Regions from separate parts of the Enterobacter sichuanensis genome, predicted to be linked through region 3. Evidence: predicted binding sites of a transcription regulator. Region 3 holds the regulator's gene; each other region holds the start of a gene.

Region 1 (10,235 bases), 2.3 Mb from region 3:
CGGGAGACGCCGGCAAAGTCAGTCGACTCTTCCGCCATCGTCACCGCGCCCTCAACCTGCTCGCCGATAATGCGGTTGGTGTTACGCAGGAACTCAATCGCTTCCAGGTTTTCGCGGCCGCCAAATTCGTTCGGGATCCACTCGCCCTCTTTGCGGCTGTAGTCGCGGTAGATCATCGACGCCACCGCATCCACGCGCAGGGCGTCAATGCCGAAGCGCTCGATCCAGTACAGCGCGTTCCCGACAAGGTAGTTCGCGACTTCACGACGCCCGTAGTTATAGATCAGCGTATTCCAGTCCTGGTGATAGCCTTCACGCGGATCGCTGTGCTCGTACAGCTTTGTGCCGTCAAACTCGGCCAGCGCGAAATCGTCCGCCGGGAAATGGCCCGGCACCCAGTCGAGGATGACGTTCAGCCCGGCGGCGTGCGCGGCATCGATGAAATAGCGGAAATCATCACGCGTGCCGAAGCGGCGCGTTGGCGCATACAGCCCGGTAGGTTGATAGCCCCAGCTGCCGTCGAACGGGTGTTCGTTAACCGGCAGCAGCTCAAGGTGGGTAAAGCCCATCCATTTGGCGTACGGCACCAGCTGGTCCGCCAGCTCGCGGTAGCTCAGCCAGAAGTTGTTATCCGTGTGGCGACGCCAGGAGCCGAGATGCACCTCATAGACGGAGATCGGCGCATCGAATCGGTTGGCCTGTTTGCGCTCCTCGGTCTGCACAACTTTCTCCGGCAGGCCGCAGATCAGCGAGGCGGTGTCCGGGCGCATCTGCGCTTCAAAGGCGTAAGGGTCGGATTTAATGCGCAGCTTGCCGTTGGCATCGATCATCTCGAACTTATAGAGCTGCCCGTTGTGCGCCCCGGGGATAAACAGCTCCCAGATGCCGGTTTCCCGGCGCAGGCGCATCGGGTGACGACGCCCGTCCCAGTAGTTGAACTGCCCCACCACGGAGACCCGCTGGGCATTGGGTGCCCACACGGCAAACCGCGTGCCGGTGATCCCATCCATCGTATCCGCATGGGCACCCAGCGTTTCATAAGGACGCAGATGGGTCCCTTCGGACAGCAGCCAGGCGTCCATCTCTTTTAAGAGCGGGCCAAAGCTATAGGGGTCGTCAATCAGGTTTTGCTGGCCGTGCCAAATGACGGCGAGCTGGTAACGAAAGGGGTTTTTACGACGAGGCATGACGCCTGAGAAGAAGCCACGCGAATCGAGGCATTCCAGATTACCCACCTTGCGGCCGGTTTTGGGTTCAATCACCCAGACTTCCGTCGCATCCGGTAACAATGCACGGACTTCGAGCCCGGCCTCAGTACGGTGCATCCCTAGCACAGAAAAGGGGTCGGCAAAATGACCCGCAATAAGCGCATTAATCACGTCTCTCGAAATACGATCGGACATGGTATTCATCCTGTTTTTTTATGTCGTCCTTTTTAGCGCCCGGGACGACTTTAATGTGACCTGAACGAGCATCCTGTCAGCCCGTCCTAACCTCAGGTAAGAAATGACTCTTCCTTAAAGCATAGCCAACGCTCTACATGACTCCTGATAAAAAATAAGACATCTGCGTTTTACTCCCTGTAGTACGCAAAAAAAGGGGGTGAAAATCACCCCCGGTAGTTAACAAATTATTACGCCAGCTGGCGCAGCATACGGCGCAGCGGCTCGGCGGCACCCCACAGCAGCTGGTCACCCACGGTGAACGCGGAGAGATACTCCGGCCCCATGTTCAGCTTACGCAGACGGCCAACCGGCGTGGTTAGCGTGCCGGTTACGGCTGCTGGGGTCAGTTCACGCATGGTGATATCGCGATCGTTTGGCACCACTTTCGCCCACGGGTTGTGCGCGGCCAGCAGCTCTTCCACGGTCGGAATAGACACATCTTTTTTCAGTTTAATGGTGAAGGCCTGGCTGTGGCAGCGCAGCGCGCCGATACGCACGCACAGACCGTCAACCGGAATGGTGTTCGCGGTATTGAGGATTTTGTTGGTCTCGGCCTGGCCCTTCCACTCTTCGCGGGTCTGGCCGTTATCCAGCTGTTTGTCGATCCACGGGATCAGGCCACCGGCCAGCGGTACGCCAAAGTTATCCACCGGCAGCTCGCCGCTGCGGGTCAGCTGGGTGACTTTACGCTCGATATCAAGGATCGCAGACGCCGGGTTGGCCAGCTCGGTCGCGACGCTATTATGCAACTGGCCCATCTGGGTCAGCAGCTCACGCATATGACGCGCGCCGCCGCCGGACGCCGCCTGGTAGGTCGCCACGGAGACCCACTCCACCAGGTCCTGCGCGAACAGGCCGCCGAGGGACATCAGCATCAGGCTGACGGTACAGTTACCGCCGACAAAGGTTTTCACGCCCTTGTTCAGCCCCTCGGTGATCACGTCCTGGTTAACCGGGTCGAGGATGATAATGGCATCATCTTTCATGCGAAGCGACGAGGCCGCGTCAATCCAGTAGCCCTGCCAGCCGCTTTCACGCAGCTTCGGATAAATTTCGTTGGTATAATCGCCGCCCTGGCACGTCACAATAATGTCGAGTGCCTTCAGCGCTTCCAGATCGTAAGCATCCTGCAACGTACCGGTGGAACCACCAAAGGACGGCGCAGCCTGGCCAAGCTGGGAAGTGGAGAAGAAGACCGGGCGGATGGCGTCGAAATCGCGCTCTTCAACCATGCGTTGCATGAGTACAGAGCCGACCATACCGCGCCAGCCGATAAAACCAACGTTTTTCATAGCATTTTTTTCCTGCAAGGGGTGTGTGCTGATTGTGCAAGCCAGTATTGAACTGGGATATGCTTCACATTACAAAATGCTGCCAAAGTCGCAAGCGAAATTAATCGATGATTGCCCGGCTATCAGAAAAAGAGCTAATCATCATAATAACCATAGAGAGTTTCAGGGATAATTTACATGAGTGAAATCATTTCCGCCGCGGTTTTATTGATCCTGATAATGGATCCGCTGGGAAACCTGCCGATCTTCATGTCGGTGCTAAAGCATACCGAGCCGAAGCGCCGCCGCGCGATCATGATCCGCGAGCTGCTCATCGCCCTGCTGGTGATGTTTATCTTCCTGTTTGCCGGTGAAAAGATCCTCGCGTTCCTGAACCTGCGCGCCGAAACCGTTTCGATTTCCGGCGGGATTATTCTGTTCCTGATTGCGATTAAGATGATTTTCCCGAGCGCGGAAGGCAGCAGCAGCGGCCTGCCCGCCGGTGAAGAGCCGTTTATTGTGCCGCTGGCGATCCCCCTCGTTGCCGGACCGACCATTCTGGCCACGCTGATGCTGCTGTCGCATCAGTATCCCAATCAGATGAGCCATCTGGTGATTGCTTTACTGATCGCCTGGGGCGGGACATTTATTATCCTGCTGCAGTCGTCGCTGTTCCTGCGCCTGCTGGGCGAGAAAGGGGTGAACGCGCTGGAGCGTCTGATGGGGTTGATTCTGGTGATGATGGCAACGCAGATGTTCCTGGACGGGATCCGGACGTGGATGAAAGGCTAGGTAAACGCAAAACGGCAATCAAAGATTGCCGTTTTTAGTGTTTGCTCCCTCTCCCCGTGGGTGTACAGTCCGGGGACATGGTAGACAGGTGTTCGGGGACATGGTGAACACTTTTTAACATCCTTTACCCATGGTGATCGACTTTTTCTTCAGGTCGATCACCCCCACTTTCGTGCTGTACCACCACACTTCATAGCAGCCATCCTCCTGCGTTTCCTTCAGTCCGACCCGCTCTCCCCTGAACGCTTTACCCGCGCTCAGACTCACCCCTTTCACGCTCAGCTTTCCGCTGATATCCACTTTCCTGACCATCACCCCCTCGTCGTATTCCGGGGGCGTTGTGTTGCCGCTGTACCGTCGCGATGACGGCTGATACCGCGAGCCCGGTACCGCCATATCCAGCGCCTCATGCGGGCGTTCAAGGTTATAGACCGTCCGCCAGTGGTCGAAGGCGCGCTGCAGTTCACCGCTGTCCGCGAACCACTTCCCCTGCAGCACTTCCGCCTTCAGGCTGCGGTGAAAACGCTCCAGCTTGCCCTGCGTCTGCGGATGATACGGCCGGGAGTGCCCCACCCGGATACCCTGGCGCATCAGCCACAGCTCCAGCGCCGTCCAGGTGCCGGTGGTGTCTCCCACGGTGAGCCGTTATCCATCGTCATCCTGTCCGGCAGGCCGTAGCGTTCAAACACGCTGACCAGCTGCTGCTGCACGGTCTCTCGACGTTCATCGTTACAGTGCACCAGGCACAGGGAAAAACGGGAGTGGTCGTCCAGCAAAGTGAGCGGATGGCAGCGGCCACCGCCAAAGGGAAAGTGGCCCTTAAAATCCATCTGCCAGAGCCGGTTGGGCGCGTCATGTTCGAACCGTCCCGTGGCGGGAATGCCCGGTGAAGTGCCCGGCAGCAGGCCGTGACGGGCCATCAGGGTATGAACGGTGCTGAAGGCGGGCATGGTGTGCCCCTGGTCTTCCAGCCAGCGCTTAATCTTGCGGGCTCCCCAGCGTTGATGACGGTCATGGGCCATGCGCAGCAGGGCAGTGATGTCGTCAGATGAGCGGTTCGGGGAATGGTGCGGCATGCGCGGGCGGTCCTGAAGGCCGGAGGCCCCTTCCTCCGCCCAGCGACGAAGCCACTTGTAGCCGGTGGCAGGTGAAATGCCGAAGCGACGGCAGAGGGAACGGATATTCGCCCCGTCCTGCGAGGCGAACAAAACAAACTCGGTACGTAATGACATGGTATCTCTCGCATCCCAGGGCATAAGCGACTCCATAAACGGGTTCTTATGCCTTAGTTGTAAGTGTCTACCATGTCCCCGAACAAGCGTTCACTATGTCCCCGGACCGTACAGTGGGAGAGGGCCGGGGTGAGGGCATCAGGCCGCAGAGGCCTTTTTTGCCGGGTGGCGGCTTCGCCTTACCCGGCCTACAAAACTTAACCCTTACGAATCAAATACCGGTACGGTAGCGCCTCAGTCTGCTGTGCCACCAGCTCATGCTCCATAAAGGTACAAAACCCGGGGATATCGCGGGTCGTTGCCGGATCGTCGGCGATGATCAGCAGCGTTTCTCCGGTCTGCATGTTGCGCACGGTTTTACGTACCATCATTACCGGTTCCGGGCAGCGAAGGCCCTGGGCGTCAAGAGTGTGGTCTGGGCTGGAAAACAGGTCGGTCATGATCTTCTCGGTCAGGTAAAAACGGCTGTAGTTTACGCCCCGTGGCAGTCAATGCAAACCAGGTTAACGATTGCGTAAAAACTAACCATTGCAATGTCCTGCCAAAGCAGTATCATTCTGCGGTTTTTATTGGGTTCCCTCACCCCAACGTATAAAAAGGTCACAATATGACGCAGTTTTCTGAATCACAGCGCGTAAAAGCGTTGTTCTGGCTTTCACTTTTCCATTTGCTGGTGATCACCTCCAGCAACTATCTGGTGCAGCTCACGATCGCCATTTTTGGTTTTCACACCACCTGGGGCGCGTTCAGTTTTCCGTTTATTTTCCTCGCCACGGATTTAACCGTACGTATTTTTGGCGCACCGCTGGCCCGACGCATTATTTTTGCCGTCATGCTTCCGGCGCTGTTTATCTCGTACGTGATTTCCTCCCTGTTCTATATGGGAAGCTGGCAGGGCTTTGAGGCGTTGACCCACTTCAACCTGTTTGTCGCCCGCATCGCCACCGCCAGCTTTATGGCTTATGCGCTGGGGCAGATCCTCGACGTGCATGTGTTTAATCGCCTGCGTCAGAATCATCGCTGGTGGATGGCCCCCACCGCCTCGACGCTGTTCGGCAATGTCAGCGATACGCTGGCGTTCTTCTTCATCGCTTTCTGGCACAGTCCGGATGCGTTTATGGCCGAACACTGGATGGAGATCGCCCTGGTGGACTACTGCTTCAAGGTGCTCATCAGCATTGTCTTCTTCCTGCCCATGTACGGCGTCCTGTTGAATATGCTGCTGAAAAGGCTGGCAGATAAATCTGAAATCACAGCATTACAGGCTGGTTAAAGGTTCGCTTTATCAGTTGTGATAAGATGAGCGAATGAGCCGTTATGGCCGTTTATCGAAAGGAAGAAGTCAATGCGCAATCTGGTTAAATATGTCGGGATTGGCCTGCTGGTTGTGGGTCTTGCAGCCTGTGATAACAGCGACACGAAAACGCCTGCTCAGGGTGCATCCGCTGAGAGCAACGCAACCGGTCAGCCGGTGAGTCTGATGGATGGCAAACTCAGTTTCTCTCTGCCAGCCGATATGACTGACCAGAGCGGCAAGCTGGGTACGCAGGCGAACAATATGCACGTTTACTCCGACGCAACCGGTCAGAAAGCGGTCATTGTGATTGTGGGCGACGACACCAGCGAAGACCTGGCCGTCCTGTCCAAACGCCTGGAAGATCAGCAGCGCAGCCGCGATCCGCAGTTGCAGGTGGTCACCAACAAGTCCATCGAACTGAAAGGCCACACGCTGCAGCAACTGGACAGCATCATCTCTGCAAAAGGCCAGACCGCTTACTCTTCTGTTGTGCTGGGCAAGGTCGATAACAAACTGCTGACCCTGCAGATCACCCTGCCAGCGGAAGATCAGCAGAAAGCGCAAACGGCTGCGGAAAACATCATTAACACCATCGTGATCCAGTAACGCTTCACGATGATGACATGGCCTCCGGTGCCTGCACCGGGGGCCATTTTTTTAGCCGCCATGTCAGCATCAAGGCAATCACCACCAGACCCGCCGCGGCCAGATAGATAACCGGTACGCCTGCCCAGGCCATCACCAGACCCGCCAGCGGGCCGGTAATACCTAATGACATATCCATAAATACCGTATAGGTCGCCAGCGCCGCCCCCTGATTCTGCGGCGGCACGGCTTTAACCGCCACCACGCCCAGTGCCGGGAAGACCAGTGAAAAGCCCGCCCCCGCGAGGAAGACGCCCACTTTCGCGATCCATGGCGCCATGGCTATGCCGGTCAACAGCAGGCCAACCATCTCCACCGCAAAGCAGATCATCGCCACGTTCAGCCCGCCCAGACGGTTGATACCGTTAGGGAAAAGTAACCGCGCGCCCACAAACGCACAGCTGAACAGGGTTAACGCAAAGGCGGCACCGTCCCAGCCTTTGGCATCGTAAAACAGGGTAATGAAGGTGGCGATGACCCCGAAACCGGTGGTCGCCAGCGCCAGCGCCATCCCGTATGGCCAGACCCGCCCGAGCACCGCCCGGAACGGCAGTGGTTTACCTTTGCTGGCTTTGACTTTCGGGCGCGGCAGGGCAAAGAGGACCGCCACCAGCGCGACCAGCATGATGGTGCCCGCCAGCCCGTAGAGACCGCCATACGCATAACACATCACCCCAAGCGGGGCGCCCAGCGCCATTGCGCCGTAGGTGACAATGCCGTTCCAGGAGATCACCCGTCCAATGTGCGGCGCACCGACCACCCCCACGCCCCACAGCGTTGACCCGGTTCCCGCCAGGCTTTGCCCAATGCCGAGGATGACGCGGCCCAGGCAGAGCAATGCCAGACTGACCTGCGGCCAGTGGCTGGTTGTGGCAGCCAGCAGGTAGCTCAGCCCACTCAGGAAACAGCCACACAACCCGACAACCACGATGCTTTTTGGACCGAACAGGTCCGCGTAGCGTCCGGCATGCGGGCGGCTCAGGAGCGTGGCGAAATACTGCAGGCTAATCACCAGCCCCGCCCAGAATGCGCTGAAGCCCATAACGTCATGGACATAGCCCGGCAAGACCGCCAGCGGCAGGCCGATGGTCAAATAGCTGGCAAAGTTAAAAATCACGACGGACACGATGCGCAGATTGAGGCGCAGTCCGCTTAGCACCGGTTCAGCGGCAGGTTCGGGCATGGGGTTTTACCTGGAATTTTGCAACAGTGTTTCACTATTACCACGACGCCAACAGAAAATCAGCAGCGACTTTTCAGATTAACGGTGCCAGACGAGGCGGATCCCGCGCACTACACTTAACGGGCAACCACATAAAGGAACACGCATGACCCCTAATCCGTCCGACAAAGCTGGACTCCATATCTTATTAAAACTCGCCTGTCTGGTGGTTATCCTTGCGGGTATCCATGCCGCCGCCGACATTATTGTCCAGCTCCTGCTGGCGCTCTTTTTTGCCATCGTGCTTAACCCGCTGGTGACCTGGTTTTTACGCCGGGGCGTCAGCCGCCCGGTGGCTATTACCATCGTGGTTATTGTGATGCTGATTGCCCTGACGGCGCTTTTCGGCGTGCTGGCGGCCTCCCTGAGCGAGTTCTCCACGATGCTGCCGCAGTACAACAAAGAGCTGACGCGGAAGATCGTGGCGCTGCAGGAGATGGTCCCCTTTCTGAATCTACATATCTCACCCGAACGGATGCTGCGCAGGATGGATTCAGAGAAAGTCATGACCTACGCCACCACGTTAATGACGGGCCTCTCCGGGGCGATGGCCAGCATTCTGCTGCTGGTCATGACGGTGGTGTTTATGCTGTTCGAAGTGCGCCACGTCCCCTATAAGCTGCGCTTTGCGCTGAATAATCCCCAGATCCACATTGCCGGCTTACACCGGGCGCTGAAGGGCGTCTCCAAATATCTGGCGCTGAAAACGCTGCTGAGCGTATGGACCGGGATCATTGTCTGGCTGGGGCTGATGCTGATGGACGTGCAGTTCGCGCTGATGTGGGGCGTTCTGGCCTTTCTGCTGAACTACGTGCCTAATATTGGCGCGGTGCTCTCTGCCGTACCGCCGATGATTCAGGCGTTTCTGTTTAATGGCTTCTACGAGTGCATGCTGGTGGGGGCGCTGTTCCTCGTGGTGCACATGGTGCTGGGCAATATTCTTGAGCCGCGCATGATGGGCCACCGGCTGGGAATGTCGACGCTGGTCGTGTTCCTATCTTTACTGATTTGGGGATGGCTGCTGGGTCCGGTCGGGATGCTGCTGTCGGTCCCGCTCACCAGCGTGTGTAAGATCTGGATGGAGACCACCAAAGGCGGCAGCAAGCTGGCCATTCTGCTTGGGCCGGGACGACCGAAAAGCCGGTTGCCCGGGTAAGCGCTCTCGTCTGGTTAGCCATTCCTGGGGTCAATGGATTATAGTAATGGTTTCGCCGCGCAACTTTGCGGCTCTCTCTGTTTTGACTGAAGGCCAGACGTTATATGTACCAGGTTTTTCTGGGAAAGATCTCTTCGCTGAGCACCGATCGCTGGGCTGAAGCACTCTGTGAACACGCGCCCGAAGGCGCCCGGCGCGCGCGCTGGCTGGCGGGTCGCGGGCTGCTTTCGCGTCTGCTGGCTCCGAAGCCGCTCCCGGAGATTATCCACAACGAACAGGGGAAGCCCCTTTTTGCGGACGACTACCCGCTGTGGTTCAGCCTTAGCCACTCTCAGGACGATATTGCATTAATTATCAGCGATGAAGGCAGCGTGGGATGTTCGCTGGAACATATTCGCCCGCAGGACAACTGGCGCACGCTCGCCAATGCCCTCTTCAGTAACGCCGAGCACGATGAACTGGAAAAGGAGACGCCAGAGAGCCAGCTTACGGCATTCTGGCGCATCTGGACGCGAAAAGAAGCGATTGTTAAACAGCGCGGCGGTCACGCCTGGCAAATGGTCAGCATTGACAGTACCGCCAGCGCGTTCCACTCGGTGAGCCACTGCCGGGTAGACTCGCTCAGTCTCGCGGTCTGCACCGCAACGCCCTTTGAGCTCAGGGCCGGTTTGATCCACGATGCGCTGGCCGAAATATCACCAGTACGCCCAGTATAATCAACCCGACACCCGCCAGCCCACGCCAGGAAAAATGTTCGTCCCAGCCGGGCAACAGGATCGCCGCGCCCCACACCAGGATATAGCTGAGGCTCAGTAAGGCATACGCTTTGCTGAGCGCCATACGGTGCAGCGCCAGATACCAGCAGCCCATAGAGGCGACATACCCCGTTAACCCCAGCAGCAGCGCACCGGTACCGGACGAGAAATGCCAGAGGGCCTGGAGAAATGCGAACGCCTCGCCTACAGAGGGAAGCGCCTGCATGGCGCTTCGCAGCAGCAGCTGCGCGGCGCTGACTAACAGCACGCTACATAACGCCCACAACGCCCCTTTCACAGGCTCCCTCCCAGGATAATAATCCCCATGATGATGAATCCCACCCCCAGCCAGTGGTGTGACGCGACGTGCTCACGCCAGACGACCTTCGCCGCCAGCGTCACCCAGACAAAATTGAGGCT
Region 2 (10,235 bases), 1.3 Mb from region 3:
CTGGAAAATCGAACCTCAGGCGCAGATCGTTTACAGCTACCTTGATCAGGAAAACCATACCGACCGTGACGGCGTCCGGGTGACAACCCTGGACAACGACGGTCTGTTTGGTCGTCTGGGCGTCAAATCAAGCTACTTCCAGCAGAAGGATGTCAAAGCCTGGCAGCCGTACGTTGCCGTGAACTGGCTGAAAGGCGTGGGTCAAAACGATCTGGCGTTTAACGGTGAAACTGTCAGCAACGACACGCCGGAAGACCGTGGCCAGCTAGAGCTGGGCGTTACCGGGAATTTGAACGAGACTACCACCGTTTCTCTGCGGGCCAGCGGCGAATGGGGTGAAAACAGCTTTGCTGCCTATGGCGGTCATATCCTGTTGAACCACCGCTGGTAAGCGTTCCTGAAAGGCTAAAAGCCGTGGCAGATGCCACGGCTTTTTTTATTAGTTATCCAGCTCGCCCATGGATTTCACCTGGTCACGGTTAATCTGCTCGGTTTGACCGGTTTCGGCGTTTTTATACGACACCAGACCGGTATCGTCATCCACCTGCGGTTTGCCGTCGGTGACAATGGTTTTGCCATCGGTCGTTTTTACAGCCTGGTTGGATGAACAGCCCGCAACGGTGAACAATGTTGTGGCAGACAGAAGAGACGCGATCAGTAATTTATTTTGCATGGTGTTTTCCCCTGCTCTCAGTTGAATTTCGTTATCGACCTAACAATTTTAGGCTAACTGACTGAATGCGGATGGAAAACCAGAAGGTTCTGAAGAGAGGGAGAGTGCCCGGCAACGCTACGCCGCCGGGCATATGAACTTACTTGTTAATCTGCGCGTGCATTTCCTGAACCGAAATCACCTTCTCGGTGGCATCCGCATTCAGCGCCATGGCCGTCGCGAAACCGCCGTTCAGGGTGGTGTCGTAGTGCACTTTATACTGCAGCGCGCTGCGGCGAATCAGCTTGGAGTCTTCAATCGCCTGGCGGCCCGCAGTGGTGTTGATGATGTAGGTATATTCGCCATTCTTGATGCGATCCTGAATGTGCGGACGACCTTCATGCACCTTGTTCACCAGACGCGGGTTAATACCGGCTTCACCCAGCACAATCGCCGTACCGTGAGTGGCATCCAGCTCGAAGCCCTGCTTAAGCAGCTTGGCAGCCAGGTCAACCACGCGCTCTTTATCGCCTTCGCGAACGGAGAGCAGCGCACGGCCAGATTTCTTCATGGTGGAGTTACTGCCCAGCTGCGCCTTCGCGAATGCTTCAGCAAAGGTGCGGCCCACGCCCATCACTTCCCCGGTAGAGCGCATCTCTGGCCCTAACAGCGGGTCAACGCCCGGGAATTTGTTGAATGGCAGAACCACTTCTTTCACCGAGTAGTACGGCGGAATGATCTCTTTGGTTACGCCCTGCTGAGCCAGCGTCTGGCCCGCCATCACGCGTGCCGCCACTTTCGCCAGCGGAATACCCGTGGCTTTGGAGACAAACGGGACGGTACGCGCCGCACGCGGGTTCACTTCAATCAGGTAAACTTCGTTGTCTTTCACCGCAAACTGAACGTTCATCAGACCACGAACCTGCAGTTCGAAGGCCAGCTTCTGTACCTGCTGGCGCATCACGTCCTGAATTTCCTGACTCAGGGTGTACGCTGGCAGAGAACAGGCAGAGTCACCGGAGTGTACGCCCGCCTGCTCGATGTGCTCCATGATGCCGCCAATCAGCACCATTTCGCCATCGCAGATGGCGTCAACGTCCACTTCTACCGCATCGTCGAGGAAGCGGTCGAGCAGGACGGGAGCATCGTTGGAGACGCTCACCGCCGTCTGGAAGTAGCGACGCAGGTCTGCTTCGTCATAGACGATTTCCATCGCGCGGCCGCCCAGTACGTAGGAAGGACGTACCACCAGCGGATAGCCAATCTCTTTCGCCTTCTCAACAGCCTGTTCAATGGCCGTTACGGTGGCGTTCGCCGGCTGCTTCAGCTTCAGACGATCAACCGCCTGCTGGAAACGCTCGCGGTCTTCCGCACGGTCAATCGCGTCCGGGCTGGTACCGATAACCGGTACGCCAGCGGCTTCCAGGGCACGCGCCAGCTTCAGTGGGGTCTGGCCACCGTACTGCACGATAACGCCTTTTGGCTTCTCGATACGCACGATTTCCAGCACGTCTTCCAGGGTAACGGGCTCGAAGTAGAGGCGATCAGAAGTGTCATAGTCGGTAGAGACCGTTTCCGGGTTACAGTTGACCATGATGGTCTCATAACCGTCTTCGCGCAGCGCCAGCGAAGCGTGCACGCAGCAGTAGTCGAACTCGATGCCCTGGCCGATACGGTTTGGACCACCGCCCAGCACCATAATCTTGTCACGGTCAACGGACGGGTTCGCTTCGCACTCGTCTTCATAGGTGGAGTACATGTACGCGGTGTCGGTCGAGAATTCCGCCGCACAGGTATCCACTCGCTTGTAGACCGGATGCAGGTCATACTGATCACGCAGCTTGCGGATTTCCGCTTCACGTACGCCCGCCAGTTTCGCCAGGCGCGCATCGGCGAAGCCTTTACGCTTCAGCATGCGCAGGAAGTCCGCATCCAGACCGTTAATACCCAGCTCTGCTACTTTCTCTTCGAGACGTACCAGCTCTTCAATCTGCACCAGGAACCAGCGGTCAATGTTGGTCAGGTTGAATACGCCGTCGACGGAGAGGCCTGCACGGAAGGCATCGGCGATGTACCAGATACGCTCAGCGCCCGCGTCTTTCAGCTCGCGGCGGATTTTGGTCAGTGCTTCCGGGTCGTCCAGGCTCACTTTCGGATCGAAACCGGTCGCACCCACTTCCAGGCCGCGCAGCGCTTTCTGCAGGGACTCCTGCTGCGTGCGGCCAATCGCCATCACTTCACCGACAGATTTCATCTGAGTGGTCAGACGGTCGTTCGCGCCGGCGAATTTCTCGAAGTTGAAGCGAGGAATTTTGGTTACAACGTAGTCGATGGACGGTTCGAAGGACGCAGGCGTGCGGCCACCGGTGATGTCGTTCATCAGCTCGTCAAGGGTATACCCCACCGCCAGCTTCGCTGCTACTTTGGCAATCGGGAAGCCGGTCGCTTTGGAGGCCAGCGCGGAAGAACGGGACACGCGCGGGTTCATTTCGATAACGATCAGACGGCCGGTTTTCGGGTTCACCGAGAACTGCACGTTTGAGCCGCCGGTTTCCACGCCGATTTCACGCAGTACCGCCATCGAGGCGTTACGCATGATCTGATACTCTTTATCGGTCAGCGTCTGGGCTGGCGCAACGGTGATGGAGTCACCGGTGTGGATCCCCATCGCATCGAAGTTTTCGATGGAGCAGACGATGATGCAGTTGTCGTTTTTATCACGCACCACTTCCATCTCGTACTCTTTCCAGCCAATCAGCGATTCATCAATCAGCAGCTCTTTGGTTGGAGAGAGATCCAGACCGCGTTCGCAAATCTCTTCGAACTCTTCGCGGTTGTAGGCGATACCGCCGCCGGTGCCACCCATGGTGAAGGATGGACGGATGATGCACGGATAACCCACTTCAGCCGCGACGGCCAGCGCCTCTTCCATATTGTGAGCAATACCGGAACGCGCGGTGTCGAGGCCGATTTTCTTCATCGCCACGTCGAAACGGCGACGATCTTCGGCTTTATCAATCGCGTCGGCGGTCGCGCCAATCATGGTTACACCGAACTCGGCCAGCACGCCCTGACGCTCCAGCTCCAGCGCACAGTTCAGCGCCGTCTGGCCACCCATGGTTGGCAGCACCGCATCCGGGCGCTCTTTTTCAATAATTTTACGTACCACTTCCCAGTGAATCGGCTCGATGTAGGTTGCATCCGCCATTTCCGGGTCGGTCATGATGGTGGCCGGGTTCGAGTTCACCAGGATAACGCGGTAACCCTCTTCTCGCAGGGCTTTACACGCCTGCGCACCGGAGTAGTCGAATTCACAGGCCTGGCCGATGACGATCGGGCCAGCGCCAAGGATCAGGATGCTTTTTATGTCTGTACGTTTTGGCATTGTCTTCTCGGCTCCTGATTATTTAGCGGTCTTACGGTATTGCTCGATAAGTTCGATGAAGTGATCGAACAGCGGCGCGGCATCGTGTGGGCCCGGACTGGCTTCCGGGTGGCCCTGGAAGCTGAACGCTGGCTTATCGGTGCGATGGATACCCTGCAGGGTGCCATCGAACAGTGACTTATGAGTCACGCGCAGGTTAGCCGGCATCGACGCTTCATCGACGGCGAAACCGTGGTTCTGAGCGGTAATCATCACCGTGTTGTTATCAATGTCTTTCACCGGGTGGTTACCACCGTGGTGACCGAACTTCATCTTGATGGTGTTCGCACCGCTCGCCAGCGCCAGCAGCTGATGGCCGAGGCAGATACCGAATACCGGGATGTCTGTCTCCAGGAAGGACTTGATGGCATTGATGGCGTAGTCACAAGGTGCCGGGTCGCCAGGGCCGTTAGAGAGGAAGATGCCGTCCGGATTCATTTTCAGCACCTCTTCAGCGGACGTTTTCGCCGGCACCACCGTCAGGCGGCAGCCGCGGTCAACCAGCATGCGCAGGATGTTGCGCTTGGCGCCGAAATCGTAAGCCACCACGTGGAACGGCAGCTCGCTCTCTTTTTTCGCTTCCGGCAGGTCGCCTTCGAGCGTCCAGCTCCCCTGCGTCCAGCTGTAGGCTTCAGCTGTGGTCACTTCTTTTGCCAGGTCCATGCCGTTCAGGCCCGGGAAGGCTTTCGCTTTTTCCAGCGCCAGAGCCGCATCCAGGTTATCCCCTGCGATGATGCAGCCGTTTTGTGCACCCTTCTCGCGCAGCAGACGCGTTAACTTACGGGTATCAATATCGGCAATCGCCACGATGTTATGGCGCTTCAGGTAAGAAGAGAGGTCTTCAGTGTTGCGGAAGTTGCTGGCAATCAGCGGCAGGTCACGAATGACCAGACCTTGCGCATGTACCTGAGAGGACTCTTCGTCAGCCGCATTGGTGCCGACATTGCCGATATGAGGATAAGTAAGAGTAACGATTTGGCGAGAATAGGAAGGATCAGTGAGGATTTCTTGATAACCGGTCATTGAAGTATTGAAAACGACTTCCCCAACCGCCGAACCCGTTGCCCCTATGGCCCGACCGATAAACTGGGTTCCGTCTTCCAGAACCAATAGCGCTGACTTAATCAAAACACCCTCCAGAGAATATTCACTCACTTTATTTGCATATTAATTCATAACCATGTCATGGATCAATGCAAATGTGTTGCCAGCGGATTTTTGGCAAACGGCGGCATTCTGGAGATTTGGTCGGTAAAAGTCAACTTAAAACGGATATTTTGTTTACTCTTTTGCAGGCCTGAAAGGCGGAATGCAGCTTAAGCGACAAAAAGATCAGGTAAATCACTGCAGAAAACGCTTGCGCGGCTGGTTTAATAAAAAACCGCGAGATGGAACATGATAAAGTGGACCAAATGGTCAAAATTTACATTTTAGTAACGAAAAATCAGAAGAATAGACAGATTTTTAGAGCCTTAAGGAAGAAAACGTAATGTACAGGCAAAAATAAAAGGGCAATAAAATATTGCCCTATGCAATCAATGAATTACGACTGCAATAACCACATCACGATGGGTAATAACATTTACAAATTATTGAGATCCAGGACATCTCTCATATCAAAAAGTCCCTTCTCTTTGTTTTTTAGCCACAAAGCGGAGCGTACGGCACCATTGGCGAACGTCATTCGGCTGGAAGCTTTATGCGTGATTTCTACACGTTCGCCAATATCGGCGAACATCGCGGTGTGTTCGCCGACGATGTCACCCGCACGGACCGTGGCGAAGCCAATCGTGCCAGGCACGCGTTCACCGGTGTGACCTTCGCGGGTATAGACCGCGCAGTCTTTTAAATCTTTATCGAGTGCATGGGCAATCGCTTCACCCATCGCCAGCGCCGTGCCTGATGGCGCATCCACTTTGTAGCGGTGGTGAGCTTCAACGATCTCAATGTCGGTGTAGTCACCCATGACTTTCGCAGCCTTCTCCAGCAGCTTAAGCATGACATTAACGCCCACGCTAAAGTTTGCGGCGAAGACAATCGCAATCTCTTTTGATGCATCCTGGATAGCCTGCTTACCCGCATCGTCAAAACCGGTGGTGCCGATCACCATCCCTTTGCCGTGCTGACGGCAAAACGCCAGATGCGTGAGCGTCCCTTCCGGGCGGGTAAAATCGATAAAGACATCGAAGTCCTCTTTTACCGCATCCAGACTGCTCTGTACGGTGACGCCCGTCCTGCCCGCGCCCGCCAGCTCGCCAGCATCGGTCCCCAGAAGCGATGAACCGTCACGCTCCAGCGCTGCGCCAAGGGCGACACCCTCCATCTGAAGTGCCGCCTGAATCAACTGACGACCCATACGTCCACCCGCGCCCGCAATGGCGACACGGATCTGTGCATCATGCATAGTTATTCTCTTACGTTAAAATGATGTAAACCGTTTTCAGATTAACCAGCCTTTCTGAGCACTGCCAACTGAAAACACCAATAATTAGAATTTAACGTGAAACCGACTTAAATATCAGTAAAAGACATGATTTTGTCGTCACGATAAAGTAACGGGTAAAAAAAAGGCCAGCACAGGAGGTGCTGGCCTTTCATCAGAAAAGGGATTATTCGACTTCCCGGGCATCGATTCTCAGTTCTTTCGGGACTTCAAAAACAATGTTCTCTTCACGTCCTTCCAGCGGCACCGCTTCGCCACCGCCCAGCTCCTGCAGACGGGCAATGACGTTCTGTACCAGAATATCCGGCGCAGATGCGCCGGCCGTCACGCCGACACAGGTCGCGTTTTTAACCCACGCTTCCTGAATATCCGTCGCGTCATCAATCAGGAAAGCCGTTTTCCCCATCCGTTGCGCCAGTTCGGCCAGGCGGTTGGAGTTAGAGGAGTTTTTCGAGCCGACCACCAGCACCACATCCGCCTGTTCAGCCAGGGCACGCACCGCTTCCTGACGGTTCGTGGTCGCGTAGCAGATGTCATCCTTACGCGGACCGACGATCTTCGGGAAACGCTGGCGCAGGGCGTCAATCACGTCAGAGGTATCGTCTACAGAGAGTGTTGTCTGGGTCATGAACGACAGACGGGCTTCATTTTTCACGTTCAGCGTAAGCACATCTTCTGGCGATTCAACCAGATACATGCCCCCTTCCGGGTTACTGTACTGGCCCATGGTGCCTTCGACTTCCGGGTGACCCGCATGGCCAATCAGAATCGACTCTTCACCACGACGGCTGGCACGTGCCACTTCCATATGCACTTTCGTAACCAACGGACAGGTGGCGTCAAACACCGTCAAATCGCGGCTTTTCGCTTCGTTACGTACCGCCTGAGAGACACCATGCGCAGAGAAAATCAGGATGGCACCGTCCGGCACTTCGCTGATCTGCTCGATAAATATAGCACCGCGCTCGCGCAGACTATCGACCACGTAGCGGTTGTGCACCACTTCGTGACGCACGTAAATCGGCGCGCCGTAAATCTCCAGCGCGTTTTCAACAATGCTGATAGCGCGGTCTACACCGGCGCAGAAGCCGCGCGGGTTAGCCAACAGGATCTGCATTTCAGGCCTCCAGTACCGGATCAATCTCCAGCACTTCAATATCAAAATGGACAGTGCGCCCGGCAAGCGGATGGTTGAAATCAACGGTAACAGAGTCGCCGTTGATTTCGCGGATCACGCCAGGCATTTCGCTGCCGTCCATAGCGGTAAAGAGCATAATCGCCCCGATTTCAGGTTCCCCCGCGTCCATAAACTCACGACGGGAGAAGTACTGGATCAGATCCGGGCTTGGCACGCCAAACGCCGCATCCGGCTCAAGCGAAAAGGCTTTTTTCTCCCCCTCTTTAAGGCCCAGAAGCTGCTGTTCAAGTCCTTCAGACAGGGAGGTATCGCCAAGACGAAACAGGGCCGGTTTGCCATTATTGCGGGTGGATTCAGCCGTGGAGCCGTCATCCAGTTTCAGCGTGAAGTGAACGAGAACCGCGCTGTTGCTCTGTACGGATTTAGACATGCACATTGCTCTTTATGTTGTCTCACCTGTGTGCCGGGTGGCGCTTCGCTTACCCGGCCTACAAGTGTCGGCATATTCGGTAGGCCGGGATCGCTACGCGTCACCCGGCTGGTTTTGTTACGCCTGCTCTTTCGCGGTCGGTTTCGGTAAGAAACCTTCCAGCACGATTAACGCCGCACCGATACAAATTGCGCTGTCGGCGAGGTTAAAGGTCGCGAAGTGCCAGTCGCCGACGTAGAAGTCGATCATATCGACCACAAAGCCGTGCCACAGGCGGTCAAACAGGTTACCTAACGCGCCGCCAATAATCAGCGCGTAGGCGATGTTGTTCAGCTTTTGCGTCGCTTTCGAACGGTACATCAGCAGCGTTAGCACCACACAGATACCGATTGCAATACCTGCAAAGAACCAGCGCTGCCAGCCACCGCTGTCAGCAAGGAAACTAAACGCCGCACCATAGTTACGTGCGTAGTGCAGGTTAAGCGACGGGAACAGCGAAACCGTATCCCCCAGAGCAAAATTCTGGAGGATCAGGAATTTGCTGCCCAGATCAATAATCAGCACCACCACAACCAGCCACAGCCAGCGCAGTCCTGTTGAACAGAGAGTTTTACTCATCAGGCAAACTTACGTTTTTCGCCGTCACCGGCGACGTTGCTTACACAGCGTCCGCAGATGTCTGCGTGTTCCGCCACCTGGCCAACATCGGTAGTGTAATGCCAGCAACGCGGGCATTTCTCACCGTCGGCTTTGCTCAGCGCGACTTTCAGTCCCTTGAGCAGTTCGCTCTGCTGAGCATCAGCAGTAGCTTCGGCATAATCCGCAACTTGCGCGCCTGAGGTCAACAGGACAAATCGCAATTCATCGCCCAGCGCCGTCAGTTTCGCCGCCAGCTCAGGTTCGGCGTACAGGGTCACTGCCGCTTCCAGAGAGCCACCGACTTTCTTGTCAGCACGCGCCTGCTCAATCACCTTGTTCACTTCACCACGCACTTTCAGCAGATCGTCCCAGAAGGCATCGTTCATCGCTTCGGTGCTGGAGAGGTCGAACAGACCTTCGTACCACTCGCCGGTGAAGACATACTTCTCACGGTCGCCTGGCAGATAACCCCAGATTTCATCCGCGGTGAAGGACATGATCGGCGCCATCCAGCGCACCAGCGCTTCTGCGATGTGGAACAACGCGGTCTGGCAGCTACGACGCGCCACGCTGTCCGCTTTCGCGGTGTACTGACGGTCTTTGATGATGTCGAGGTAGAACGAACCCATCTCGATGGAGCAGAAGCGCATCAGACGCTGCACCACTTCATGGAAGTCGTAAGATTCATAGGCTTTCAGGATATCGTCCTGCGCCGCTTTCGCGCAGCCTACCGCCCAGCGGTCCAGCACCACCATCTCTTCCGGTTTCACCATGTCTTTAGCCGGATCAAACCCGTTCAGGTTCGCCAGCAGGAAGCGCGCGGTGTTACGGATACGACGATAGCTGTCTGCGGCACGTTTCAGGATCTCGTCAGACACCGCCATTTCGCCGGTGTAGTCGGTGGAAGCCACCCACAGACGCAGAATGTCTGCGCCCAGCTTGTTCATCACATCCTGCGGAGACACGGTGTTGCCGATAGATTTGGACATCTTACGGCCCTGACCATCCACGGTGAAGCCGTGGGTGAGTACCTGACGGTAAGGCGCTTTTCCTTTCATGGCGGTGGAGATCATCAGGGATGACATGAACCAGCCACGGTGTTGGTCAGAACCTTCCAGATACATATCGGCGGCGTGACCGGCAAACTCAGGACGCACGTCAACCACGGAAGAGTGAGTGGATCCGGAGTCGAACCATACATCCAGGGTATCCGGCACTTTCTCGTAGTTGTCGGCGTCAGCGCCCAGGATGTCGCGGGCGTCGAGGTCCCACCATGCCTGAATGCCGTCAACTTCGACGCGCTTCGCCACTTCTTCCATCAGTTCCAGGGTGTTCGGATGCAGTTCCTGCGTCTCTTTATGCACGAACAGCGACATCGGCACGCCCCAGGTACGCTGACGGGAGATACACCAGTCAGGGCGGTTAGCAACCATGGATTCGATACGCGCCTGGCCCCAGTCTGGGATCCACTGCACGCCTTTGATCTCTTTCAGAGACTGCGCGCGCAGG
Region 3 (10,235 bases):
AAATTGGCAAACCTTATCGCTGGGGTGGCACGTCGCCACGTACCGGTTTTGACTGCAGCGGCCTCGTCTATTACGCCTATAAAGATCTGGTCAAGTTCCGTATTCCCCGTACCGCCAATGAGATGTACCACCTGCGCGATGCCTCCCCGGTTAACCGTGGTGAGCTGGAAAACGGCGATCTGGTGTTCTTCCGCACTCAGGGCCGCGGCACCGCTGACCACGTCGGTGTTTATGTTGGCAACGGCAAATTCATCCAGTCGCCGCGTAGTGGCCAGGATATTCAGATCACCTCTCTCAGTGAAGACTACTGGGTTCGCCACTACGTCGGCGCCCGTCGCGTCATGACGCCGAAAACCATTCGCTAACCCCTGCCCTGCCACATCTGTGGCAGGGTAAGTTCCTCTTTTGCATAGCCTTTCAATTTGCTATCCTGTCCCTGTTGTCTGTGTGGTTATTGGCAACGCAAAATACAATAAGGAGAGAAGCAATGTCGTTCGAATTACCTGCACTACCGTATGCAAAAGACGCCCTGGCACCGCATATTTCTGCGGAAACCCTGGAATATCATTACGGCAAACATCACCAGACCTACGTCACCAACCTGAACAATCTGATCAAGGGCACCGATTACGAAGGCAAAACGCTGGAAGAGATTGTCCGCAGCTCAGAGGGTGGCGTATTTAACAACGCGGCCCAGGTGTGGAACCACACCTTCTACTGGCATTGCCTGGCGCCGAATGCGGGTGGCGAACCGGCTGGTGAACTGGCTGCCGCCATTAACGCCACTTTCGGCAGCTTTGCAGATTTCAAAGCGAAGTTCACCGATGCCGCCATCAAGAACTTCGGTTCTGGCTGGACGTGGCTGGTCAAAGAGGCTGATGGCAAACTGGCTATCGTTTCCACCTCTAACGCGGGCACTCCGCTGACCACCAGCGCTAAACCGCTGATGACCGTGGACGTCTGGGAACACGCTTACTACATTGATTACCGTAACGCGCGTCCGAACTACCTGGAGCACTTCTGGGCACTGGTTAACTGGGAGTTTGTGGCGAAGAACTTCGCCGCGTAAGCAAGACGCAGAAGGGGCTCCCCTTCTGCGTTTTTTATTTACTCTGCAGCGCAGGCTGCTTCTGGCTGTTTACGACCCGACATCATTACCAGCAGCAGGCCGAGCGCGGCAATAATCGCCCCCATCACCGGCACAAAGCTGTAGCCCAGACCACCCGAAATCACCGCCCCTCCGGCTGCCGCCCCCAGCGCATTGCCCAGGTTGAAGGCACCAATATTGACTGAGGATGAAAGGCCCGGCGCTTCATGGGCGACGCGCATCACGCGCATCTGCAGCGGTGGTACCACGGCAAAGGTGGCAGCGCCCCAGACGACCATCGCAACGGCCGCCCCAAACTCATTACGTGCCAGCCACGGAATAGCAATCATGATGACGATCAGCAGGGTTAAGAAGCCCTTCAGCGTCCCGCTCACGGAACGGTCGGCAAATTTACCACCCAGATAGTTGCCAATCGAGAAGCCCACGCCAATCAGCACCAGCATTGCGGTAATAAAGAGGGGCGTCGCGTGGGTGATGTCATGCAGCACCGGTGAAATATAGGTGTAGAGGGTAAACATCGCGCCTGCCCCCAGCACGGTGGTCAGCAGTGCGGAAAGCACCTGCGGGCGCATCAGCACCGACAGTTCCCTGCGCACGTCAGGACGTTCACCAGCACTGCCTTTTGGCAGAGAGAAGAATAACGCCACCATCGCGACCACGCCCAGCCCGGCCGTCGCCAGGAACGACATTCGCCAGCCAATCACTTCACCCAGCCAGGTAGCCGCAGGAACGCCGCCAATGTTGGCAATCGTGAGCCCCATAAACATGGTGGCTACGGCGCTCGCCTGCTTATGTTTTGGCACCACGCTTGCCGCTACAACTGACCCTAGCCCAAAGAAGGCGCCGTGGTTAAGGCTGGTCAGAATGCGTGACAGCATCAGGGTGGTGTAGTCCGGCGAAATGGCGGAAAGCACGTTGCCCAGGGTAAAGATCGCCATCAGGAAAATCAGCGCATTGCGACGCGCGCGGTGTGAAAGCAGCAGCGTCATCAGCGGGGCGCCTACCATCACGCCGATGGCATAAGCGCTGATTAACATGCCTGCCGCAGGGATCGAGACGTCCACGCCGCGGGCGATAACAGGCAGTAACCCCATCGGGGAGAATTCAGTGGTGCCAATCCCAAAAGCGCCAATCGCCAGGGCCAGCAGGGGAAAATTGATTTTCATGCGTCAACTCCGGATGCCGTGTCATGTGGTGACACAGAACAAAGAAGCGCAAAGCATGACATCAATCACAAAAAATGAGAAGTTAACAAAATGGCAAAAGATTTTTGCCGTAGATGTAACAATCTGGAACAGCCGCAGGGAGCGTGCGCTCCCTGCGCGTAAATCAGTGCAGCGCCGCCGTCAGGCCTGCGGCAACAATCAGCGCCAGCACAATAAGGGTGGTGAACAGCGAAAACTTCAGATCGGCACTCATCAATTTTTCTCCTTTTAATCCCCCCACGAAAAGTGAGCCTGCTCATTTTTGCACAGTTTACGTCAAAAATCTTCCTGGATTTAAACTGATAACCACTTTACCTCTTCCCCTTTTCATCAAGATAGGACAAAATTCCACGCTAAATTTATTAGCGTACCGGCCATTGACCCCCTCCTGACGTCCCGTGTCGTTTTCCCGGCGTGCCGCAATTCAAAATTGCGTGATAAGGGTGAGAGAAGGCAAACGTTTACCTTCAAGTTTTTCAGGAGCTTAGGATATGGTCTGGAGTGACATTTAATGGCAACAATTAAAGACGTAGCAAAACGCGCAAACGTTTCCACTACAACCGTATCACATGTAATTAACAAAACCCGCTTTGTGGCGGAAGAGACGCGCAACGCCGTCTGGGCGGCAATCAAAGAGCTGCACTACTCACCAAGTGCGGTTGCGCGTAGCCTCAAGGTGAATCACACCAAGTCCATTGGCTTGCTGGCCACCAGCAGTGAAGCGGCCTATTTTGCCGAGATCATCGAGGCAGTAGAGAAAAACTGCTTCCAGAAAGGCTATACCCTGATTCTGGGCAACGCGTGGAATAGCATTGAAAAACAGCGCGCCTACCTGTCGATGATGGCGCAAAAGCGCGTGGATGGCCTGCTGGTAATGTGTTCCGAATACCCGGAATCCGTGCTGTCGATGCTGGAAGAGTATCGCCATATTCCCATGGTGGTGATGGACTGGGGTGAAGCGCGAGCGGATTTCACCGATTCCGTCATCGATAACGCCTTTGAAGGCGGCTATATGGCCGGTCGTTACCTGATCGAGCGCGGCCACCGTGAGATTGGCGTGATCCCGGGCCCTCTGGAGCGCAATACCGGCGCGGGTCGTCTGGCCGGTTTTATGAAAGCGATGGAAGAAGCGCTGATCACCGTACCGGAAAACTGGATCGTACAGGGAGACTTTGAGCCGGAATCAGGCTACCGCGCGATGCAGCAGATTGTCTCCCAGCAGCACCGCCCAACCGCTGTTTTCTGCGGGGGTGACATCATGGCGATGGGCGCGCTTTGCGCGGCCGATGAACTGGGTCTGCGCGTACCGCAGGATATTTCGGTGATCGGGTATGACAACGTGCGTAACGCGCGCTTCTTTACCCCCGCGCTGACCACCATTCACCAGCCGAAAGATTCACTGGGTGAAACGGCTTTCAATATGCTGTTGGACAGGATCGTCAACAAGCGCGAAGAGTCGCAGTCCATTGAAGTTCATCCGCGTCTTATCGAACGCCGTTCCGTTGCGGATGGTCCGTTCCGCGACTATCGTCGTTAATTTTGTACGGGGCCAGCTATGCTGGCTCCCGTAACCATTCCCGGTTTAGCGTTTCGCTGTCTCCCAGATAATCCAGCAGCCAGGCCATGGCGGGCGAGACGTCATTTTGTTGCCAGGTGAGGCAGCAGGCCGCATCCGGGAAGGGATTCTCCAGCGTCAGTTCTACCCATTCTCCGGTATCGATTCTGGGGCGCGCAAAATGAGCGGGCACCATCGCGACGCACAGCCCGGCACTGAGGCACGTTGCTGACGATTCCCAGTCAGGCGCCACCACGCGCCGCTGGTTATCCAGCAGCCAGGTGATGCGCTTGGGTAATGAACGGGAGGTATCCTCCAGCACCAGCGATGGCCAGTTGCGCAGCGTATCGTCGCTCAGCCGTCCTTCCAGCGCCGCCAGGGGGTGATCGCTGGCCACCACGCATTTCCAGCTCAGCATCCCCATATCACGGAAGGCGTAACGCCCCCCGACCGGGATCGCCTGTGTGGCCCCTATCGCCATCTCCACCCTTCCGTCCGCCAGGGCATCCCAGACGCCGTTGAATACCTCTTGTGAGACCCGCAGTTCGACATCGGAAAAATGTCGATAGAAATCCACGATCATCTGCCGGGTGCGCTCCGGCTTAACGATATTGTCCACCGCAATGGAAAGATGACCCCGCCAGCCGTTTGCGATCTGCTGGCACTGTTCGCGGGTGATCTGCATTTTTTTGATAACAGAACGCCCTTCCTTCAAAAACCACGCCCCTGCGGGCGTTAATTCCACATCGCGATGGCGCCGTTCAAACAGTGGAACCGCCAGCCATTCCTCAAGCTGACGCACCGTGTAGCTGATAGCAGACGGGACGCGGTGCAGCTCCTGCGCCGCACCGCTAAAGCTGCCGTTACGCGCGACAGCATCGACCACTTCAAGAGAATAATCTGACCACATTTTCTGCCTGCAAAAAATTTGAATGCACCCGCCAAATATTAGCGTTTCACAAGCGGCTTTGCACTACATACACTCAGCGCCAACGTACACCTGCCTCCTTCAGGAGAAGAAAATAATGCAACCCAGGAAAGGTTTTTTAGTCTGGCTTGGCGGCTTAAGCGTGCTGGGCTTTTTGGCCACCGATATGTACCTGCCGGCTTTTGCCGCGATGCAGGAAGATTTGCAAACCCCTGCCGCGGCCATCAGCGCCAGCCTGAGTTTGTTCCTCGCCGGTTTTGCTTTCGCACAGCTGCTCTGGGGACCGCTCTCGGATCGCTTTGGTCGTAAACCGGTATTACTGCTGGGCCTGGCGATTTTTGCCGTGGGCTGTCTGGGGATGCTCTGGGTCCGCGATGCCACCTGGCTGCTGGTGCTGCGCTTTATTCAGGCTGTGGGGGTCTGTGCCGCGGCCGTGACCTGGCAGGCGCTGGTCACCGACTACTATCCGGCTAACCGCACAAACCGTATTTTCGCCACCATTATGCCGCTGGTGGGGCTCTCACCTGCCCTCGCGCCGCTGCTGGGCAGCTGGATCCTTGCGCACTTTGACTGGCAGGCCATTTTTGCCACGCTGTTTGCCATCACGCTGGTACTGATGTTGCCGGCGTTCGCCCTCAAGCCTGCGCACAAAAAAGACGTACATGTTGACGCAAAGCCGATCACCTTCACCACCCTGCTGAGCGCCAAAGCGTATCGCGGTAATGTCCTGATCTATGCCGCCTGCTCGGCCAGCTTCTTCGCGTGGCTCACCGGGTCGCCGTTTATTCTGCATGATATGGGCTACAGCCCGGCGGCTATCGGGCTGAGCTATGTTCCGCAAACCATCGCGTTCCTGGTGGGCGGGTACGGCTGCCGCGCAGCGCTGCAGAAATGGGAAGGTCAGCAGATGCTGCCATGGCTGCTGGTGCTGTATGCGTTGAGCGTTATTGGCACCTGGGCCGTTGGGTTTATTCCGGGTGCGGGCCTGGCAGAGATTTTGATGCCTTTCTGTGTCATGGCCGTCGCGAACGGGGCGATCTACCCGATTGTGGTGGCGCAGGCGCTCCGTCCCTTCCCACAAGCGACCGGTCGCGCCGCCGCGCTGCAGAACACCCTGCAGCTGGGGCTGTGCTTCCTGGCAAGCCTGGTGGTCTCTGCGCTGATTGCCACGCCGCTGCTGACGACCACCAGCGTGATGCTGGTAACCGTTGCGCTGGCGGTGATGGGCTATCGCATGCAGGCCTCCGCCCAGCGTGAGCAGGATAACGGCGCTGGAGTGGAAACCTCACATGCCTGATTGCGCCGGATATCATGTTAATTTTCAGTAATTAGGTTGCTAACAATTTTCTGTTGAATCACCAAATTTTGAGGCCTATACTAAATTTGGTTCGATAAATACGATAATTATTATGCGTTAACGGGAGCCGGAGTGCTCCCGTTTTACCATGGAAGGCATTTCGGCAAGGGTTATCTCCCTTCCTCTGTTCTACGTCGGATACTAGCCTCGCGGTATTTACCGTGAGATTTCTCACAAACCAAAAAAAGCGTCTACGCTGTTTGAAGGTTCTGATCACATCAGGGTGATGGAGAAGCTATGAGTTCATCGTGTATAGAAGAAGTCAGCGTTCCGGACGACAACTGGTCCCGGATCGTCAGTGAACTGTTGGGTCGTGCAGGCATCACTATTAACGGATCTTCGCCATCCGATCCCCAGGTCAAACATCCCGACTTTTTTAAACGCGTATTGCGCGAGGGATCGTTAGGGCTGGGAGAAAGCTATATGGACGGCTGGTGGGAGTGTGAACGGCTGGATATCTTTTTCGCCAGCGTGTTGCGCGCCGGTCTGGAAAATCAACTTCCCCGCAATCTCAAAGACACCCTGCGTGTTGCCTCTGCCCGACTGTTTAATCTGCAAAGTAAAAAACGCGCATGGATCGTCGGCAAAGAGCATTACGATCTGGGCAACGATCTGTTCAGCCGTATGCTGGACCCTTTCATGCAATACTCCTGCGCCTACTGGAAAGAGGCAACGACGCTTGAAGAGGCTCAGCAGGCCAAGCTGCGTCTGATCAGCGAGAAGCTTCAGTTACAGCCCGGTATGCGCGTACTGGATATCGGCTGCGGCTGGGGTGGGCTGGCCTGGTTTATGGCGAAGCACTATGGCGTCAGCGTGGTGGGCGTGACGATTTCGGCCGAGCAGCAAAAAATGGCCCGGGAACGCTGCCAGGGTCTCGATGTGGATATCCGCCTGCAGGATTACCGTGACCTGAACGAACAATTTGACCGGATCGTCTCCGTGGGCATGTTCGAGCACGTAGGACCGAAAAACTACGACACCTACTTTGAGGTGGTGGACCGTAATTTACGACCGGACGGACTCTTCCTGCTGCATACCATCGGCTCTAAGCGGACCGACAATAACGTCGACCCGTGGATCAACAAGTACATCTTTCCGAATGGCTGTTTACCCTCCGTTCGCCAGATTGCCAACGCCAGTGAATCCCATTTCGTGATGGAAGACTGGCACAACTTTGGCGCGGATTACGACACCACGTTGATGGCGTGGCATGAACGTTTCCAGCAAGCGTGGCCGGAGATTGCGGACAACTATTCTGAACGATTCAAACGGATGTTTAGCTATTATCTGAATGCCTGCGCGGGCGCGTTTCGCGCACGGGATATTCAGCTCTGGCAGGTTGTTTTCAGCCGTGGCATTGAACACGGATTACGTGTCGCACGCTAAAAAAATAACCCCGGACAGCCGGGGTTATTTTTTATTCTTCTTCCGCCGCCTTTATTATTGCGGCTTCTTTTGCCGCCAGTACACGCTCAACTGTATCGACCACCGCCTGGGTTTGCGGATCGATTTCAATATTTACGCGCTGTCCCAGCTTTTTCGCCCCCAGCGTGGTGCGCTGCAGCGTTTCAGGAATTAAATGCACGCAAAAACGCGTTGGCGTCACTTCCCCCACCGTCAGACTAATCCCATCAATGCCAATAAATCCTTTATAGAGGATGTATTTCATTAATGACGGATCCTGCATTTTAAACCAGATTTGACGGTTATTTTCCGAGGTCACGATTTTCGCCACTTCAGCGGTGGTCATGATGTGTCCCGACATCAGATGGCCGCCAATCTCATCGCTGAACTTCGCCGCCCGCTCAACGTTGACGGTATCTCCCACCACCAGCTCGCCCAGGTTGGTGATGCGCAGCGTCTCTTTCATTAAATCAAAGCTAATCTGGTTGCCGTCAATTTCGGTAACGGTCAGACAACAGCCGTTATGAGCAATCGAGGCGCCGGTTTCGATGCCCTCCAGCATATATTCCGGCAGCTCAACAACATGAGTACGGAAATTCGGTTTCTCATCAATGGACACCACTTTGGCGATGCCCTGCACAATACCAGTAAACATGCTTACAACTCCTGTTTTTTCCGGACGGTGGTGACACCGTTTTAATCCCACCACAATAACAGTTGGAAAAACAGGTTGCCAGCGGAGCGCATTTTCTGGCGATTTTTTCACTAGATAAATAGCTAAAGCCCGCTACAATAGCTGGCACCCCCCTGCATTTTCTTCTTGCTGCCCGTTTCGGCGGCTTTTTTAGTCTCTCAAATAACTACAAAATAAAGGTGTTCACGTGCAGAAGTACATGAATGAAGCGCGCCAGTTATTGGCACTGGCTATACCAGTGATCATCGCGCAAGTGGCCCAGACCGCAATGGGATTTGTGGATACGGTAATGGCAGGTGGCTACAGCGCCACCGATATGGCGGCCGTTGCCATCGGCACGTCAATCTGGCTCCCGGCCATCCTGTTCGGCCACGGTCTGCTGCTCGCGCTCACGCCGGTTATCGCTCAGCTCAATGGCTCGGGCCGTCGCGAACGCATTGCCCATCAGGTCCGCCAGGGCTTCTGGCTGGCAGGGTTTGTCTCGGTGCTGATTATGGTCGTGCTCTGGAACGCGGGCCATATCATCCGCGCGATGCATAACATTGACCCGGCACTGGCTGATAAAGCCGTAGGCTATCTGCGCGCCCTGCTCTGGGGCACGCCAGGCTATCTCTTTTTCCAGGTAGCGCGTAACCAGTGTGAAGGTCTGGCGAAAACCAAACCCGGCATGGTGATGGGCTTTATTGGGTTGCTGGTCAATATTCCGGTTAACTATGTCTTTATTTATGGTCATTTCGGGATGCCGGAGTTGGGCGGTGTCGGCTGCGGCGTGGCAACAGCTGCCGTTTACTGGGTGATGTTCTTGTCGATGCTCACCTTTGTAAAACGCGCCCGCTCAATGCGCGATATTCGTAACGAGAACCGGTTTAGCACCCCAGACTGGGGCATCATGACGCGTCTGGTGCAATTAGGGTTACCGATTGCCCTGGCACTGTTCTTTGAGGTTACCCTGTTTGCCGTGGTCGCCCTGCTGGTCTCCCCGCTGGGCATTGTGAACGTGGCCGGGCACCAGATTGCGCTGAACTTCAGTTCCCTGATGTTCGTTCTGCCGATGTCGCTGGCGGCAGCTGTGACGATCCGCGTGGGCTTCCGCCTGGGTCAGGGCTCGACGCTGGATGCGCAAACGGCCGCGCGCACCGGGCTTGGCGTCGGTGTCTGCATGGCGATCTGTACGGCGCTCTTCACCGTTGCACTGCGGGAGCAGATTGCCCTGCTCTATAACGACAATCCGGAAGTGGTCGCTCTGGCATCACACCTGATGCTGCTGGCGGCGATATACCAGATCTCTGACTCCATCCAGGTGATTGGCAGCGGCGTGCTGCGTGGGTATAAAGACACGCGTTCGATCTTCTTTATCACCTTCATCGCCTACTGGGTGTTAGGTCTGCCATGTGGTTATATCCTGGCCCTGACCGATCTGGTTGTGGAACGTATGGGGCCTGCAGGCTTCTGGATGGGCTTTATCATCGGCCTGACGTCGGCGGCTGTCATGATGATGATGCGGATGCGCTTCCTGCAGCGCCAGCCATCCACCATCATTTTGCAACGCGCTGCACGTTAAATACGCAGTAGCCGCCTGCTGGCGGCTACTTTCTCTTCACTTTGCGCGGTAATGAAGCAATCGCGTGAAATCAGAGAGAAAAATGCATTTTCCCTCTTGCCTCATTGGTGCTGTGCCGCTAATATTCGTCCCCGTTGTCACCGACAACACGTTGCGTTCATAGCTCAGTTGGTTAGAGCACCACCTTGACATGGTGGGGGTCGTTGGTTCGAGTCCAATTGAACGCACCATTCTGCGTCCGTAGCTCAGTTGGTTAGAGCACCACCTTGACATGGTGGGGGTCGGTGGTTCGAGTCCACTCGGACGCACCATTTCAGTCCTGAAATGGTGCAAATCCTCTTCTGATACCCTGAATTTTCCTAATCCCTTATTTTCATCACTGTTCTCCTGCTACGCTTTTCTCATGGAAAAAATGAGGAAAAC

What was found. Region 3 encodes PurR, which represses purine synthesis genes. Its sites were predicted from a motif close to CANGCAAACGTTTGCNTG; they were not measured.
Region 1: tusA (sulfurtransferase TusA) is a predicted target of PurR. The motif match lies at 5,240-5,257, and genes of this name have one in related genera.
Region 2: carA (glutamine-hydrolyzing carbamoyl-phosphate synthase small subunit) is a predicted target of PurR. The motif match lies at 5,423-5,440, and genes of this name have one in related genera.

Annotation. Positions count from the first base shown of each region.
Region 1 is NZ_CP027986.1:4,376,497-4,386,731, forward strand. It holds gene glgB (1,4-alpha-glucan branching enzyme) at 1-1,403, opposite strand, end outside; gene asd (aspartate-semialdehyde dehydrogenase) at 1,634-2,737, opposite strand; gene yhgN (NAAT family transporter YhgN) at 2,915-3,508, shown strand; partial or broken gene C1N69_RS21260 (IS481 family transposase) at 3,543-4,764, opposite strand; gene tusA (sulfurtransferase TusA) at 4,938-5,180, opposite strand; gene C1N69_RS21270 (7-cyano-7-deazaguanine/7-aminomethyl-7-deazaguanine transporter) at 5,348-6,013, shown strand; gene C1N69_RS21275 (DcrB family lipoprotein) at 6,086-6,643, shown strand; gene C1N69_RS21280 (MFS transporter) at 6,648-7,865, opposite strand; gene C1N69_RS21285 (AI-2E family transporter) at 8,011-9,060, shown strand; gene acpT (4'-phosphopantetheinyl transferase AcpT) at 9,165-9,776, shown strand; gene arnF (4-amino-4-deoxy-L-arabinose-phosphoundecaprenol flippase subunit ArnF) at 9,718-10,113, opposite strand; gene arnE (4-amino-4-deoxy-L-arabinose-phosphoundecaprenol flippase subunit ArnE) at 10,110-10,235, opposite strand, start outside.
Region 2 is NZ_CP027986.1:675,681-685,915, reverse strand. It holds gene C1N69_RS03290 (autotransporter family protein) at 1-391, shown strand, start outside; gene C1N69_RS03285 (YgdI/YgdR family lipoprotein) at 440-673, opposite strand; gene carB (carbamoyl-phosphate synthase large subunit) at 813-4,037, opposite strand; gene carA (glutamine-hydrolyzing carbamoyl-phosphate synthase small subunit) at 4,056-5,204, opposite strand; gene dapB (4-hydroxy-tetrahydrodipicolinate reductase) at 5,659-6,480, opposite strand; gene ispH (4-hydroxy-3-methylbut-2-enyl diphosphate reductase) at 6,686-7,636, opposite strand; gene fkpB (FKBP-type peptidyl-prolyl cis-trans isomerase) at 7,638-8,087, opposite strand; gene lspA (signal peptidase II) at 8,205-8,705, opposite strand; gene ileS (isoleucine--tRNA ligase) at 8,705-10,235, opposite strand, start outside.
Region 3 is NZ_CP027986.1:2,002,376-2,012,610, reverse strand. It holds gene C1N69_RS09655 (C40 family peptidase) at 1-365, shown strand, start outside; gene sodB (superoxide dismutase [Fe]) at 488-1,069, shown strand; gene C1N69_RS09645 (MFS transporter) at 1,108-2,274, opposite strand; gene cydH (cytochrome bd-I oxidase subunit CydH) at 2,438-2,527, opposite strand; gene purR (HTH-type transcriptional repressor PurR) at 2,825-3,850, shown strand; gene punR (DNA-binding transcriptional activator PunR) at 3,867-4,778, opposite strand; gene punC (purine nucleoside transporter PunC) at 4,894-6,093, shown strand; gene cfa (cyclopropane fatty acyl phospholipid synthase) at 6,391-7,539, shown strand; gene C1N69_RS09615 (riboflavin synthase subunit alpha) at 7,571-8,212, opposite strand; gene mdtK (MdtK family multidrug efflux MATE transporter) at 8,439-9,812, shown strand; tRNA gene C1N69_RS09605 (tRNA-Val) at 9,966-10,042, shown strand; tRNA gene C1N69_RS09600 (tRNA-Val) at 10,047-10,123, shown strand.